DNA from 3 places in the Sporosarcina sp. YIM B06819 genome. Region 1 is predicted to be linked to each of the others. Evidence: riboswitches for the same ligand, from Rfam matches in the RefSeq annotation. Region 1 holds a riboswitch; each other region holds the start of a gene.

What was found. A riboswitch is a leader RNA that binds a small molecule or an ion and turns the genes downstream of it on or off. The one in region 1 is predicted to bind thiamine pyrophosphate.
Region 2: it holds a riboswitch for thiamine pyrophosphate, as region 1 does, so the genes downstream of both, tenA (thiaminase II) here and tenA (thiaminase II) in region 1, are expected to answer to the same signal.
Region 3: it holds a riboswitch for thiamine pyrophosphate, as region 1 does, so the genes downstream of both, R2B72_RS13675 (ABC transporter substrate-binding protein) here and tenA (thiaminase II) in region 1, are expected to answer to the same signal.

What each region holds. Positions count from the first base shown of each region.
Region 1 covers NZ_JAWLIQ010000011.1:121,227-124,511, reverse strand. Annotated here, with positions in the region: gene thiM (hydroxyethylthiazole kinase) at 1-664, opposite strand, end outside; gene tenA (thiaminase II) at 661-1,350, opposite strand; TPP riboswitch at 1,510-1,616, opposite strand; gene R2B72_RS09300 (DMT family transporter) at 1,754-2,632, shown strand; gene R2B72_RS09295 (DUF3238 domain-containing protein) at 2,697-3,285, shown strand, end outside.
Region 2 covers NZ_JAWLIQ010000001.1:95,412-98,696, reverse strand. Annotated here, with positions in the region: gene R2B72_RS00540 (AAA family ATPase) at 1-112, opposite strand, end outside; gene R2B72_RS00535 (exonuclease SbcCD subunit D) at 109-1,266, opposite strand; TPP riboswitch at 1,418-1,521, shown strand; gene tenA (thiaminase II) at 1,668-2,360, shown strand; gene R2B72_RS00525 (ABC transporter ATP-binding protein) at 2,347-3,096, shown strand; gene R2B72_RS00520 (ABC transporter permease) at 3,093-3,285, shown strand, end outside.
Region 3 covers NZ_JAWLIQ010000020.1:5,817-9,101, reverse strand. Annotated here, with positions in the region: gene nagE (N-acetylglucosamine-specific PTS transporter subunit IIBC) at 1-843, shown strand, start outside; TPP riboswitch at 1,150-1,258, shown strand; gene R2B72_RS13675 (ABC transporter substrate-binding protein) at 1,396-2,406, shown strand; gene R2B72_RS13670 (MTH1187 family thiamine-binding protein) at 2,419-2,709, shown strand; gene R2B72_RS13665 (ABC transporter permease) at 2,706-3,285, shown strand, end outside.

The sequences.
Region 1 (3,285 bases):
GTCCAGCCCTCTTATAAAAAGTACATGCACTTGCCACCGCATCTATCTGATTTTCATTCGCGACAGCCAAAAATGCACCTGCGACTGCACTTAGTAGGCAGCCGGCACCTGTAATCTTAGCCATCAGTGGATGCCCGCCTCTAATGTGAAGCGTTTTGTTGCCGTCAGTTACAATATCGACTACGCCAGTAACGGCGACGATACAGTGGTGTCTACGTGCCACTTCCTCCGCAAGTGTGGCTAAATCCGCATCTCCCTGACCTGCATCGACGCCTTTTGCTTCCCATTTCACGCCTGCAATGGCGGCTAGTTCTCCTGCATTACAACGGATGAGCGTCACATCGACTTCATCTAAAATCCCTAAAACGGATTCTTTGCGGAATGCGGTTGCTCCAGCCCCGACAGGATCGAGAATGACAGGTTTGCCATATTGATTAGCACTTTTCCCTGCAAGTAGCATTGCTTTTACGGTTTCTCGTTTTAGTGTGCCAATATTTAACACGGTACAAGACGAGATGCTAGCGATTTCAGCCGCTTCCTCTACGGCATCTGCCATAACGGGTGATGCGCCGAGTGCTAGCAGGCCGTTCGCTTGGAAGTTGGCAACGACAATATTGGTGATGCAGTGCACGAGTGGTTGTTCTGTTCGTAATTGTTGGATCATTTGCTCACCACTCCCTCGTATGAGTGAATGGCCCACTGTTGTTTCGTCCAGGCCATTTCCCAGAACTGCCATTCATAATAGCTACTCTTATGGAAATGTTCTTTTAGCTGCTGGCGTCTCTCTGGTGAAACAGCTTCCGCCAGTTCATTCATCCGGGAAATTTGTTCTTGTACAAGCCCTTCAAACCATTCAGAACCGTATGTTTGAATCCATTTATCGTAAACGGGGTGATTCGGTTTAGCGTCTTTTAGTCGTTCGCCAATTTCGTAATACAACCAGTAACAGGGTAGCAACGCAGCAAGGATATCCGCTAAATCACCTTCGTGAGCTACGCGATACATATGCGAAACGTATTGATAGGCTGTCGGTGCAGGCTGAAACGAGGCTTGTTCCTCTTCAGTTACCTTTAGCATGGTGAAAAATGACTTGTGCAAGGACATTTCGGCACTACATGTCTGCTCTGCATGTACCGCAAAACGCTGTGTCGTCTTCAAATTGTTGGCCTTCACAGCACCAAGCGCTTGGATTTTTGCAAAATGGGACAAATAATAAGAATCCTGTTGCACATAAAACTTAAACACATCTAGCGGCAACGTGCCGTCCGCAACTCCTTTGACAAATGGATGGTCAAAGCTTCCTTGCCATAACGCATCACATTCCGACCGTACTTCTTCACAAAACGTCATCCTGCCCACTCCTCGTATCTCTAATTTTGAAAATCTGTGACATCCGCCGAAGGCTTTGGGTCACTATTCGGCGGGGTTTGAATTCCCGCTGAATAAAATTAAAAAGGCCGCCTCCCGATTGCAATCAGGAAGCGGCCCACGATGGTTTGGTCAATAAAAAACAGCGCGGTCCCACTTCCCTACGCTGGTATGATCCAGATCAGGTTCCAAGGGTCCGCATATTTATATGCGTCTCAGCCTTTTACAAGACTCCCCTAGTGGCAAAAAATATTCTATTTTCATCACAACTATAACATGAAATTGATAATTGACAAGATACAAATTATTTTTCGTTACCATTTTAAAATAAGTTTGTTAAACATATTGTTTTTAGAGTATTATGAAACTATTAATAAAGTATAGGGTGATCAATTTGAATGGTGTTCCGATGCTACAAATGACGCTGGCGATGGCAATTTTCGGTTCAATTGGATTCTTCACGGGAAAGACTGGGATTCCTGCGGTGGAATTAGTATTTGTTCGTTGTATTTGCGCCACGCTTTTTTTAAGCTTCTGCTGGATCGTCACAGGTCAACAAAAAGTGGAGGTTTGGAAAAAACGGGAAGTTGTGCAAACGATTATTTGTGGTGTCTTTTTAGTGTTGAATTGGGTGTTTTTATTCAAGGCATTCGAAGAAATGTCCATTACAGTTGCTATCACTCTTTATAATTTAGCACCGATTTTTGTACTAATCATAGGCAGCTTATTTTTGAAAGAAAAGATGACAGTGACAGCATTGCTGGCGATTATCACTTGTTTTCTAGGAAGTGTCTTCATTATCGGTATACGAAGTTTCACTTCGCTGACAGAATTCGTTGGTTCGGGTTTTGGCTGGGCTATTCTTTCAGCTGTGTGCTATGCAATGACGATGTTAATTGGGAAAGAGATTACGGGGCTAAGTGCGTATGCAATGACGTTTGTTCAAACTTCGATTGGCATTTTGATGTTATTTCCGTTTATGAACTTCACTGTATTCGTAGGGTTAAGCGATTCAAACTGGCTATACATCATTGGGACGGGCTTAATACATACGGGATTTGTTTATTATTTGTTTTTCAATAGCCTCCGGAAATTAGCAACAGTTGTCATCTCTGCCTTGGTATTTGTCGACCCGGTTGTTGCCATTTTACTTGATACGATTATTTTAGATTTCCATCCTTCTGGTCTGCAAACTATGGGCATCTTTCTTATTTTCGGAGGGATTGTCTATACAATTATCGGAGGAGAAAGTAAAACAGTTTGAATTTTGCCCCCATGTTTAACTGAGGATAAAGTACCTCACACTTATCATGAGGGAGGTGAATCCGGTGCTTTTTGAAATAAAAACCGTTGTGCATCAGGAAGATGTTATTTCATTCACATGGAATGATGTTGGAGGAATCTATCATGTTTATAAGGACGAGGAGCATGTATACGAGGGGACTGTACCGGAGTTTAGTGATGGTGATATTAAGCATGCAAAGCTCTTTACATATGCGATTGAGCGCGTAGAAAATGGGGAAGTTGTCGATGTGATTGCGTTGCAAACATCGGCGTTTGCTGAACAGAAGAATAAGGACAACCCACTTCAATCACTTGTCATGACAACGATTGTTGCAAAGACGCAAATCGCCTTGTCGTGGGAGGAAATGAGTGAAGTTGAGGACTATGACGTGTTTCGTAATGATATGTATCTGACAACGGTCAACAATAATTGTTACGTGGACCGGGATATTTCGTTGGATGAAACCTACCGTTATACGATTCGCTCAAAGCGTACACTAGCCCAGTCGGAAGATCGATTTAATGTCAGTAAGTCCATATTTTCAACTGCTTTTGGTCTAGTCAATCCGGCTTCGTCGAAAGAAAAGGCGGCGGTCGAGGTGTTTGAAATGTCGAAATGGATTGCTAAGCCGC
Region 2 (3,285 bases), on a different contig from region 1:
CCGTTGCACCAGAAATCACAAACAGCCGATTGTCTTCTAGCTCTCTAAAATCAACGACTTCCGTCCCTTTATACGGTCCAAATGCTGTCATTGTTAATTGGATAGGTTTCATTGCGCAAGCCCCTCCTTGTGCATAACTTCGTGAAGCACTTGTGCAAACAGTTCTTCTGTTTCCGCATCCGCCGCTTCACCCTTCATTTCCTCGTAAAATGCTTTAAAAAGTGCCACATCATCCTGTTTTCCATGGTCAATCCGCTGTTCATTCTCTTCATTCCTTAACGGCATAAACATTTTCCGTTCAACATGCATTGCATTCGGATAGACCGACCGAACCTTTTCCATTGGGAATAAAACCGGCGTGTCATCTAGCAACTTAACGAATACATAATCTTCACTAATGGCATGCAATAAAATGTCCTCCATTGTGCCTTCCACTGTCCGCATATCATGCTGGGGTATCAGTTCCCGTTTTTCAACAACCACTTGTCCTTCAGCATCAAGTTCAACAACAAAAAATCCTTTGTTGTGATGTTGTTCTGAAATGGAATATTTCATGGGCGAACCTGCATAGCGAACAGTTTCATTCAACACATAATGCGCCTGATGTAAGTGACCGAGTGCTGTATAATGGAATGGCTCGAATAGATGTGCTGATACATATTCAGCGCCCCCAATAGCTAGCGGACGTTCCGAATCGCTCGTGTTCGCTTCACTTTCTCCGTGAGAAGTCACGAATGCATGTCCAACAAAAACATGACGCGCGTTTTCCTGCAAGTTTGCACAAATACTTTCTGTTACTTTTTTCATTGCATCATTATGATTGGAAATTGTGGCATCATCGTGAAGATGTTTCACAACGGAAGGGTCTGCAAACGGCACTAGGTGGAAATGAACTTCACCGAATTCATCCGACAGAACGACTGGCTCAATGTCCTTCGCCATTTGACCAGCAATATGATAACCGTTAGCCCGCATCAAACCGCTACCGAAGTTCAGCCTCCCCGGGCTATCATGATTGCCGCCGATTGCAAGAACAGGCGTCTTCAATTCTAGTATTATTTTTTCAAGTACCTCATCGAGCAACGCAACTGCCTCAGTTGGCGGTACTGCCCGGTCATACAAATCTCCTGCGATAATAACCGCATCTGGCTTCTCTTCTTTTATCGCTTCAATAAACTGATCCAGCACATAGCGCTGCCCATCTGTCATATAAACTCCTTGAACTAGTTTGCCTAAATGCCAATCCGCCGTATGGAAAAATTTCAATGTCTTGTCCCCTTTCGACCCTCTTTGCTACTACTTTACAGGACTAGGCCGAAAAAATGAATCCATTGCCACTTTTCCTCCTATTTCCATACTAATGGTTGACCTTGTGATTTACATATGCCTATAATGGGGGCAAGTCCAATTGCATAAGATCCACCGCTAGGGGTGCTCTAACAGAGCTGAGAGAGGCATGTGCCTTGACCCTTATAACTTGAACTGGTTAATACCAGCGTAAGGAAGAGGTGCTGACAAGAAATTCTGCCGGTCTATCTTCCGGATATTTTTGACTGTCCACAACCCACTTCTTCTTCAAGGAGTGGGTTTTTAACTTTATTCTTCCAAGTAAAGTTAAAGCCTCCGGCGGATTGATTGGATAAAAATAAAAAGGGAGTGTTTTAGTTATGAAATTTACTGACCGCTTGCTTGAAAAGACCTTACCAATCTGGAGACAGAATCATAGCCATCCATTTGTGCAAGGTATTGGTGATGGGACGCTCGATCCGGATAAATTTAGATTTTATATGGTGCAAGATTACTTGTATTTAATTGACTACGCAAAAGTGTTTGCGATTGGCGCTGTTAAAGCGGACGATTTGGAAACGATGGGCAAGTTTGCAACGCTACTTGATGGTACGTTGAACACCGAAATGGCCCTACACCGAAGCTATGCACAACGATTTGGTATTTCGGTACAAGAACTTGAAGCCGCAAAGCCGTCCCCTATTGTGCTTGCGTACACGCATTATATGTTGCATGTTTGCCAAAATGGGACAGTTGCAGAAGTCATTGCGGCATTGCTTCCTTGTGCGTGGAGTTATTGGGAAATTGGCAAGGAGCTGAATGCTATTCCAGGTGCCAAAGATCATCCGTTATACGGAGATTGGGTCCGCATGTATTCATCAGACGAATTCGGTGAACTCGCTAGTTGGTGCATCGAATTGATGGATAAAGCTGCGGCTGGTAAACCTGAACATGAACTGTTGAAACTCGAAGAAATTTTCCTTAATACGACACGTTTTGAATACATGTTCTGGGATATGGCAAACGACAAACAGATGTGGCCTGGAGAAAAAAGTTTTCATGTTGGCGTTTGACCGTATTTCATTTAATTATCCATCCGCTAGCAACATACTCGATGGACTGTCATTTACCATCCATCCTGGCGAATTCATTTCGATTGTCGGTGTGAGTGGCTCGGGAAAAAGTACGATTTTCCGCCTTGTTACCGGGTTGGATGAACCTACAGCAGGGACCATTTCACTTGCGGACAATCCAGACGGCAATCGCCTTGGAAAAGTAGGCTATATGCCACAACAAGATCTACTTCTACCGTGGCGAACCATTTTAGAAAATGCCTGCCTCCCACTTGAAATCTCAGGGATGGATAAGCAGCCCGCACGTGAACTGGTCCAGCCACTATTGCATGAATTTGGGCTTGCCGGAACAGAAGACCGTTATCCAGCCGAATTATCAGGTGGTATGAAACAGCGTGTAGCTTTTCTACGCGCAGTCTTGTCTGGCAATCCCTTACTACTGTTGGATGAACCTTTTTCAGCACTCGATGCCATCACACGGCTCTCCATGCAGGAATGGTTGATCGACCAATGGAAAAAGCGACAAGTTACGGTTTTATTCATAACCCATGATGTCGAAGAAGCCTTATTTCTATCCGATCGTATTTTTCTATTGAAAAATAAACCGGTCAATTCAATCGAAGAGATCGAAGTACCTCTTGCAAGACGACGAACACGTATTGATTTACATCATCCCGAAATGCTCGAACTGAAAGAGCGGTTGCTTAGTAATCTGCGGAGCGAGGTACACGTATGAAAAATACTTCTTCCCTTATGATTTTCATACTGTTCGTCTGTTTTTGGGAGCTAGGTGCACGCCTTTACGACAAACCGTTCATCCTGCCTTCTCCCATTCAAATCTTAGGTCGGTTTTGGGAGCTAAAGGAAGTATTATTACTGAATCATTTGCCAGCGACTTTGCTAACGATCATCATCGGGCTTATCA
Region 3 (3,285 bases), on a different contig from region 1:
AACCGTCTATTAATTCCTACTGGTTTACACCATGCATTGAACTCTGTTTTCTGGTTTGACGTTGCAGGTATTAATGATATCCCTAACTTCTTGGCAGGTACAGGAACAAAAGGTGTTACGGGTATGTACCAAGCTGGTTTCTTCCCAATTATGATGTTTGGTTTACCAGCTGCTGCTCTTGCTATGTACCATACTGCAAAAACAAAACGTAAAAAACAAACAGCATCATTGATGATAGCAGCAGGATTTGCTGCATTCTTTACAGGTGTTACTGAACCAATTGAATTTGCATTTATGTTCTTAGCTCCAGCACTTTATATTGTTCATGCTGCTTTAACAGGTCTATCTTTATTTATCGCTGCTTCATTCCATTGGACATCAGGGTTTGGATTTAGTGCTGGTTTTGTCGATATGTTCTTAAGTTCAAGAAACCCACTTGCTAACCAGCCTTATATGTTAATCGTCCAAGGTTTAGTGTTTGCAGTTATTTACTACGTGATTTTCCGTTTCCTAATCGTCAAATTCAACCTGAAAACGCCTGGTCGTGAAGATGATGAGGATATCCAAGAAGACGGACCAGTTGCTTCAGCTGGGGGCAATAAATACTCAGGTATGGCTGCAACAATTTATGACGGTCTAGGCGGAGACGCTAACGTTACTTCTGTCGATAATTGTATAACACGCTTACGTATCGAAGTAAAAGATATGGATAAAGTTGATCAAAAGAAGATCAAAAGCACAGGTGTACCTGGCATCAACATTGTCGGATCCCATAGTATTCAAGTTATCATCGGAACGAGTGTACAGTTTGTAGCTGACGAGATTAAGAAGATTCGTAAATAATGAAATGCGGAAGGATCGGGTCATCACATACCTGGTCCTTTTTTCTATTCCATGGAATATTATCTAGCAAAAATGGATATACTACTATTCACAGAGGGGCGGCACATCTCTGTCCCGCGTAAGGGGCACTTTCGGCGGAAGGTGGAAAATAATACGACGCCCATCCGACTAGGGATTTGCCTAGTAGTGCCGCGATTTACATAGAGTATTTCTACTCCTTATCCCCTTCTATTTATTTGGTACTTGCTTCCTTCGCATGAATGTGGCAGAGTAGTAGATGTATTACTAAAAAAAATTCATATGATTCCAATTATGTGGGGGGACCAGTCAAGCTGGTTGAGATTTACTCAGAAAGTATAGACCCTTAGAACCTGATCTGGTTGACACCAGCGGAGGGAACATACTCATTAGCTATGTCTATTGTTTATGCGTTCTTCGGTTGCCCGGAGAACGCATTTTTGCGTTTATTCAGTAGAATACACATAAAACCTCAGTACGGATTTACGTCATGGCGTAATTGATTTCCGCGACAACCGTTCACGCGTAATTGCTATGAATTTAAGAGGAGGAATAGAGTTGAGAAAAGTTTGGCTGTTCGTCATGCTAAGTGTCTTATTAACAGCATGTAGTGCCGATACTGGCAATGAATCAAAGAAAGACGGCGAGTTAGAAAAAATCCGATTTGTACTCGATTGGACCCCAAATACAAACCATACTGGCTTGTACGTCGCACAGGAAAAAGGCTTTTTTAAACAACAAGGACTTGATGTGGAAATAATGCTACCTGGTGAAGCAGGTGCTGACCAGCTTGTAGCAGCAGATAAAGCACAATTTGGCATTGGCGCACAAGAATCGCTGACAGAAGCACGTGCACAAGAAATTCCTATCGTGTCCATCGCAGCCATTCTCCAGCATAATACGTCAGGGTTTGCTTCTTTGAAGAAAGACGGCATTGAATCCCCGAAGGATTATGAAGGAAAAACCTATGGGGGCTGGGGTGCTCCCGTTGAACAAGCGGTCATTTCTTCATTAATGAACAAAGAACAGGCAGATGTCGAGCAAGTTGAATTTATCAACATGGGGAATTCTGACTTCTTCACAGCAGTCGAACGTGATATTGACTTCGCATGGATTTACTATGCCTGGACAGGCATCGAAGCCGAACTGCGTGGAGTTGACCTAAATATGCAGTACTTAAAAGATTTCTCGGACAAGCTTGACTATTATACGCCTGTCATTACGACAAGTGAAAAAATGATTAGCAACAACCCAGACACTGTTCGTTCTTTTGTTAAGGCCGTTACGCAAGGCTACGAATTCGCCATTGCCAATCCAGATGAAGCAGCATCGATTTTATCGAAAGCGGTTCCTGATCTAGATGAAGAACTCGTCAAAGCAAGCCAGCAATGGATTTCTTCGCGATACCAAGACGACGCACCGCGTTGGGGTGAGCAACAGCTGAGCACTTGGCAAAACTACGCTGAGTGGATGAATGACAATGATTTACTAGACGGCGAATTTATCGCAGAAGATGCTTTTACCAATGAATTTCTACCCAAATAAGGAGGCGTTACTATGACAAACGCACTGTTGAGTATTCAAATCATACCGAAAACACCCAATGGAGAAGATGTGATTCCTTACGTCGACGCTGCTATTGCGGTCATTGATGAGTCTGGAGTCCCTTACCAAGTATCACCACTAGAAACGACAATGGAAGGTAACTTGACGGAGTTACTCGCTATTGTACAAAAAATGAATGAGCGCATGGTTGCAATCGGTTCACTAAGTATCATTTCACAAGTAAAAATATTTTATAAGCCAGATGGTGCTTCCATGGACAAATTGACGGAGAAATACCGTTGAAACACTTATTAAAAAAAGGATGGCGACCAACATTGGTCATCATCCTTTTACTTATCCTATGGGAAATAGCCGGTCACCTATTTGATATTCCAGCATGGTTACTCCCCGTCCCTACACAAGTATGGCAAGAAGTCATTCATGGTTGGACGCATTATTCTGGTCATATCTTATCGACTATCCGTCTCACACTTACTGGTTATGCGATTGGCGTCATCGTAGGCCTAGCTGTTGCCATAGTGCTATTCCGTCTACCCGTGTTACAGGAAGCCCTTTATCCGTTACTGATATTATCGCAAAACATTCCGATTATCGTGTTGGCACCTTTGCTCGTCATCTGGTTCGGATTCGGTATGTTGCCGAAAGTGATTATTATTGTACTCGTGTGCTTTTTCCCAATTACCATCGCCGCATTAGATGGTTTGCGGCAAACGGACCGAGATTTATTGCATTATATGAAAATGACAGGGGCAACAAATCGGCAAATTTTTTGGAAGTTGCAATGGCCCTATGCCCTTCCCTCTCTCTTTTCCGGTTTAAAAATTGCAGCTACCTATAGCGTCATGGGCGCTGTCATTT